2 regions of the Acetobacterium sp. UBA5834 genome follow, and region 2 is predicted to be linked to the other one. Evidence: riboswitches for the same ligand, from Rfam matches in the RefSeq annotation. Region 2 holds a riboswitch; the other holds the start of a gene.

Region 1 (3,415 bases), on a different contig from region 2:
AACCATTTCGTTACTGGGAATAAACCCTGACGATGTGGTGGTGGATATCGGCGCCGGTACCGGCGGTTTGACCATGGAAGCAGCTTATGCCGCCGAAAATGGCAAGGTCTATGCCGTGGAAGCCAAACAAACAGCCCTGGAGCTGGTGCAAAAGAATAAAGACCATTTTAAGGCCGATAACGTGGTGATTATCCCCGGCAAGGCGCCCGAGGCGCTGGCTGAAATCAAAGAGCCGGTAGATCGGGTCATCATCGGCGGTTCCGGTGGGAATATGGAAAGCCTTTTTCAGTGGTGTAAAGCCAATACCGGCCCCGGCGGCCGGGTCATTGCCAACTTTGTGACCCTGGAGAACGCCGCCCAGGCCACCACGCTGATGAATCAGTATTTTGACAATGTCGAACTGATTCAGGTCGGTATCAGCCGGGGCGAAGGCATCGGTGGTTTAACGATGCTGAAGGCCGCCAACCCGATTTTTATTATTACTGGCGACGTGAACTAAACAACCGTTTCGGTATTTACGAAACTCAATAAAACGAACAATGGTTGCGTCCAAGCAGTTTTCACAAACAATTTTGTAACGTGTAGGCGAACAGGCGATAGCCTGTACGCCGTACAGTGTAGAAATTGTTTCGTGCAAAACTGATTGGTAAGCTTGCGACACTTTCGGAATTGCAGAAAAACTGCTATTGACAAGCAGCAGTTTTTCGTGTAGAATGAATTCAATTAAATAGTGAACTTGTCCTATATTCAAGGGAAAAAGGTGTAAATCCTTTGCTGTAATCGCAGCTGTAAAACATGATGACCGTCTCATAGCCACTGTTAAGAAATTAGCGGGAAGGGAGATGGAAAGTTGATTGTTAAGCCAGAAGACCTGTTTGTAGTGATTTCTTAACAACCTCCGATTTAGAGGACTTTAAGAGCATTATATTTAGATTTGTAAGTATGATTCTTTTATCCTTCTCCGTTGGAGAAGGATTTTTTTTCGTCTTGCCGTCGGTGACGATCGCAAGCGAACCGGGAAGTGTGTGATTTCCGGCAGTTGGTTACTTTCTCCTAGCCAATTTTAGAATCTCTTCGAATAAAGGGACATCTCCAAGTCAGTATTTAATACCCTTCCTCGGGGATGGTGTGTGACATCCCCGAATTTACCTTGCTTTCATTAATTTACATTTTTGATAGAATTTATTCCTCATTTCTGCTTAGATTTTTCTGGCCAAAAATTTGAGCACCAATAAAAGAAGTGCATTTTCTTATGGATGCGCTTTTTTTATTGGAATGGATTTCTTTTAATAAAAAATATTTTTGAAAAAGCGCCGAAAATGGTATACTTGCTATAAAAAATACTGATAACTATTCAGATAGGAAGGTCACAGATGAGAATTCACTATTTACAGCACGTCGCCTTTGAAAATCCCGGCAGTATTCTAAAATGGGCCCAAGCCAACAATTATCCCGTCACTGCGACACAATTGTATAACGATGAAGTGCTGCCGGAGGTGAGTGATTTTGATTGGCTGGTGGTGATGGGGGGGCCGATGAACATTTATGAAGAAGCGGAATACCCCTGGCTGAAGGCCGAAAAAGCATTCATTAAAGCCGCTATTGAAGCCAACAAGGTAGTCCTAGGACTGTGTCTCGGCAGTCAGTTGATTGCGGATATCATCGGCGGGAAGGTCGTGAAAAATAAGCAAAAAGAAATCGGTTGGTTTCCGATCACGTTTTTTGAAGAAGCCAAAGCATCGCCACTGTTTGCCTTTTTCCCGGACAATCCAGTCGTGTTTCACTGGCATGGGGACACCTTTGTCGAGTTGCCGCCGGAGGCCACCGTCATTGCAGCCAGTGCCGCCTGTCAAAACCAGGCCTTCGTCTACCAGAAACGGGTTTTTGGCTTTCAGTTTCATCTGGAAAATACCCAGGCAATTATTAAAGATCTGATTAAAAATTGCGGCGATGAAATGATCCCCAGTGATTTTGTACAGCGGCCGGAGGAAGTCATGGCCCACCCGGAATACATCCTTCAGGACAATCTCTGGATGGCAGCTTTTTTAGACCAGCTGAAACTACTGGTTGAAGCTGACCGGATTTAATAAAAATCTTTATTCACAACAACTGACTGGTGAAAAAGTGGGTAAATATAAATCAGAATCTATTTAAGCAATTCTAAAATTCAAAAGAGTTGATCAAAAATTGCTTTGCGTTTAGTTTCCACAAACAATTTTGTAACGTGTAGGCGAACAGGCGATAGCCTGTACGACGTACAGTGTAAAAATTGTTTCGTGCGAAACTGAATGCGAAGCTCACGGCACTTGTGCAAAAGTCTAAGAAACAATTTGATTGAAAGGAATTTTATAATGAAAAAGGTAATGCTTAACGAAATGACCGCCCTGGAAGTTCAGGAGCTGTTAAAAAATGCCGATCAGGTCACCGCCATTGTGACCTTTGGATCCTGCGAGAGCCATGGCTGGCATTGCTGCCTGGGGCCGGACTTTTTTGTGCCCTCCGAGGTGGCCAAACGCGTGGCGCAGAAGCTTAACAATGTGGTAGTGCTACCCTGCGTTCCCTTTGGGACTTCGATTCATTATAACTCTTACCCGATGTCAATCACCTTGCGCTATGAAACCGAGATTGCCATTGCCGAGGATATCTTTGAGAGTCTGATTAACAATGGCATCAAACACATTTATATTCTAAATGGTCATGACGGTAATATTCCGGCGCTCGAAATAGCCGCCCATAAGGTCAAGGATCGCCATCGCGAGGCAAAATTTCTTTATCTGCCGGATTGGTGGACCAAGGTTGGCCCGATTATGGGTGACCGCTTTGAAGTCTGGAACGGACTGGGCCATGGCGGTGAAGGCGAAACCTCGATTATGATGGCGCTACGCCCGGAACTGGTCAAGCTGGAAGATGCGGTATCCCAGGTACCGGAAAATGTCATTAAGATCAATGAAAAGGTTGACATTATCTGGGATATCAAGGAACTCACGGCCACTGGGGCCACTGGCGACCCCACAAAAGCCAGCATAAAAAAAGGCGAGCAAATGCTTGAGATCTTTGTCGATTTGGTGGCCAGCGCCATTGAAGAAATGAATAGCCGGGGTTGGGAGTATTAGTTTTTTGGTGGTAAAAGGATAGTTCTGATAAAATGAAAAGAGGTGGTTAAGTAATGAAAAAATTAATGGTGCTACTGACAATGCTTGGTTTAGTCGTGTTCCTGTCGGGCTGTTCGCTGATCCCGGGAATTTTTGGCAACAAGTCAGAGTCGGTAAAAAATCAGGAAATCACTCTGGCCTTGTCGTTTGGTGAGAAAACCGGCACTTATACGGGTCAATTGGTCAAAGGTTTACCCCAGGGGAATGGTGTCTTTACTGTTTCCGACGAGGATGAAGTGGCCTGGACCTATGAGGGCGAATGG
Region 2 (3,415 bases):
AGAAGGATCAGGAGACCTTATTAAAGACCTTGACCCCGGATCAATATGCGGTGACTCAGAAAAATGCCACCGAACCACCGTTTCAGAATGAATACTACAATGAATACCGCAAAGGAATCTATGTCGATATCACCACTGGCGAACCACTTTTTTCATCCAGCGATAAATTTGAATCGGGCTGTGGCTGGCCCAGTTTTTCCAAACCGATCGATCCCAAAGTGGTCAAAGAACTCAGTGACACCAGCATGCGGATGAAGCGGACTGAGGTTCGTAGCGTCACTGGTGATGCCCACCTGGGTCACGTCTTTGAGGATGGTCCGATCACCACCGGAGGCTTGCGCTACTGCATTAACAGTGCGGCGCTGCGTTTTATTCCAGCCGAGGAAATGGAAGCCCAGGGTTATGGCGCTTATTTAAATTTGCTTGAGTAGTTTAGTATAAGATCGTCAAAGGACGAGGTTAATAAATGATGAGAGGTGAAGAAATGAATAGTATTGAATTTGCAATTAAGATGGAACGTGACGGCGAAGCATATTACCGTGAACAAGCAAAAAACAATCAGGACAATCCGTTAAATGCGGTGTTTTTATTATTGGCCGAGGACGAAAATGGTCACGCCGTATTGCTAAAAAATGAGCTGGCAAAAATAAGTTACGATTTAGCTGATAATGAAGCATTGGCAGATACCAACAATGTTTTTAAAGACCGGGGTGATTTTAAAAACAAATTCGAAAAAATCCCCAATCAGCTGGATGTCTATCGGATGGCTCTGCAAATGGAAAAGGACAGCATCGAACTCTATCAGAAATTTTATCAGGAATCAGCAGATGAACAAACTAAAAAACTGTTTGGTTACCTGGTCAAGCAGGAAGAGAATCATTATAAAATCTTTGATAATCTGATTACCCTGGTCGAACGTCCGGAAGAATGGGTGGAAGACGCCGAATTTGGAGTCCGGGAAGAATACTAAAATAAATCATTTCAGATTAACGGTATTAAAAAATAAATGGGCTGGACTACCTTCATTTGAAGAATGGTTTAGCCCTTTACTTATGAAAAAAATAGTCAAGAACGAAAAAAATTGTTAAGATAGTGCTACTATTAAAGTTAAAAGTGAAGGGGTATAAATGGCAGTTTATTTATTTGATCAAATGGAAGAATTTTCAGATGAACTTTTTAAACGCAGTCTGATGTTGCTTCCTGACGAACGGCAGCAAAAGGCAACAGCGTATCGGCAAAAGCTTGATCAGAAATTGTCGGTATTGGGCTATGTTTTGCTGAATTACGGGTTAAAAAATGAATATGGTATTTCGGAAAAGCTTCGCTTTTGTTATTCGGCCAAGGGCAAGCCATATTTAAGCGACTATCCCCAGATCCACTTTAATCTCAGCCATTGTAAAAATGGAGTAATCTGTGCCATTCATACCAGTGATGTCGGGGTCGATATTGAAACCGTGGCGGCCTATGATGGCCAGCTGGCTGAATATGTCTGTAACGAGCAGGAATTAAAATTGATTAATAAAAGCGATAACAAGGCCCTGGCTTTTACGAAAATCTGGACTAAAAAAGAAAGTTTGATGAAAAAAACAGGGGCCGGTCTGAGGGATGATTTAAAAACAATTGAGTCCATCGATTCAGAAGCCATCACATTGGTTGACCCTGATGAAGCCTATGTGTTTTCCATCACCGGAATGTCATTGGCCGAGCTGGGTTTAAGAACGGAACGATTCAGAGCGTAAAATCGCTGGGATAAAAAATACGTGACAAAACTGGAAAAATTTGATATAGTACTATTGAATTAAGAAAAATATAAGAATTAAATAAATAAACAGGTGTCGGCTGTAATCAATGTATTATAAGCCGGTGAAAAGGGAAGAGGGGTGAAAATCCCCCGCGGTCCCGCCGCTGTAAGAGACGAGTTTCTCCAGGAATGCCACCAGAAATGGGAAGGCAGGAGGCAATGTTGACGCTCAAGCCAGAAGACCTGCCTGTTTGTGTATCTCAAACTCTACGAGAGATGGAGGAGGTTTATTTTTGTGCGCATTTTTGCGGCCTCATTGTCTTGTTTAGAGATAATGAGGTTTTTTTGTGCAAAAATATAAATGAGAGTGATGGAGGAAGATGTCAAAAGTATTAGTAATAGCCGGGACAACCGATGCCAAGACTGTAATTGCGAGACTATTAGAAAATAACCATGACACGGCTGTAACCGTTACGACCCGTCTGGGTGCCGGGATGTTGGAGGAATTTAAGAATCTGGATATTTATCAGGGAAAACTCAATAAAGATCACATTACCCATTTGATCAGAACCCTAAAACCAACCTGTTTAGTTGATGCGGCCAATCCCTTTTCGTCAGAAATAACCCGAAATGCCATCAATGTCTGCAAATTTGAAAATCTGCCCTATATTCGTTATGAACGGGAGCGGCTAAAATACGAAGATGATCCGGATATTACCGTTGTTAAGAGCTATGGGGAAGCCTGTGATGTTCTGATGAACTGCCAAGGAAACATTCTGTTGACTTTGGGCAGTAATAGAATTGATATTTTCAAAAGAATTCCGGACTATTCAAAGCGGGTCTATCTGCGGGTGCTGCCGGACTGGAAGGTTTTAAGTAAATGTGAAAGCCTGGGGTTCAGCCCCAAAAACATCATTGCCATCAAAGGGCCCTATAACGAAGCCCTGAACATGGAACTCTTTAAATACTGCCAGGCAGAGGTGTTGGTGACCAAAGAAAGCGGCAACATGGGTGGCGTCGTGGATAAGATCAACGCCGCTAAAAAGCTGGGAATGAGGATCATTCTTGTTGATCGCATTGAAGAGCAGTGCAGTAATAAATTCAGTTCGGTTGATGCGTTGATTGAATGTATCGATCGTATTGATACGGTTAAGTAGCGCAGGCAATGGACAGGAATCATAGATAAAGAAAGGATGGGTGCAGATGGAAAACAGTTCAGCCAAACGGCTTGGTTTTGTCCGAACGAATGAAAAAAGCGATAACAGCCATCATCATTACAAGCATCATCATCAAATCGGTCATAAACACGGCGAAGGATCAGCCATTGATTATTATGCTTATGCCTCAAAAATCAGAGACTGGAACCCCAGCTTTAAAGTGGCCTTTTCAGGGTTGACCCTGCTGCTTTGCATCGTGCTTAATAACCAGCTGGTCTCGCTGGCGGTGATTGTCAGCATGGCTTATTTAACAGTTGTCAAAGGCGGCTTACCGCTGGGAGCTTATCTGTCGGTGCTGATGATTCCGCTTACCTTTATCATTTTGAGTACCGTTGCCATCGGCATTGATTTTTCAAGCCAGCCAATTGGCCAGTTCAATCTCTATCTCGGATTTGGTTACCTGTATACGTCGATTGCCAAGCTTAAGGAAATGTTGTTTCTGATGATGAAAGTGTTT

Evidence for each region. A riboswitch is a leader RNA that binds a small molecule or an ion and turns the genes downstream of it on or off. The one in region 2 is predicted to bind cobalamin.
Region 1: another riboswitch for cobalamin. It lies ahead of B3F51_RS04715 (type 1 glutamine amidotransferase); the one in region 2 lies ahead of cobK (precorrin-6A reductase).

The regions. Positions count from the first base shown of each region.
Region 1 is NZ_DJGY01000020.1:91,851-95,265, reverse strand. Features, by position in the region: gene cbiT (precorrin-6Y C5,15-methyltransferase (decarboxylating) subunit CbiT) at 1-499, shown strand, start outside; cobalamin riboswitch at 705-893, shown strand; gene B3F51_RS04715 (type 1 glutamine amidotransferase) at 1,374-2,087, shown strand; gene B3F51_RS04710 (creatininase family protein) at 2,352-3,113, shown strand; gene B3F51_RS04705 (hypothetical protein) at 3,167-3,415, shown strand, end outside.
Region 2 is NZ_DJGY01000015.1:1,430-4,844, reverse strand. Features, by position in the region: gene msrB (peptide-methionine (R)-S-oxide reductase MsrB) at 1-431, shown strand, start outside; gene B3F51_RS03440 (ferritin-like domain-containing protein) at 467-970, shown strand; gene B3F51_RS03435 (4'-phosphopantetheinyl transferase family protein) at 1,128-1,739, shown strand; cobalamin riboswitch at 1,814-2,006, shown strand; gene cobK (precorrin-6A reductase) at 2,122-2,898, shown strand; gene cbiQ (cobalt ECF transporter T component CbiQ) at 2,945-3,415, shown strand, end outside.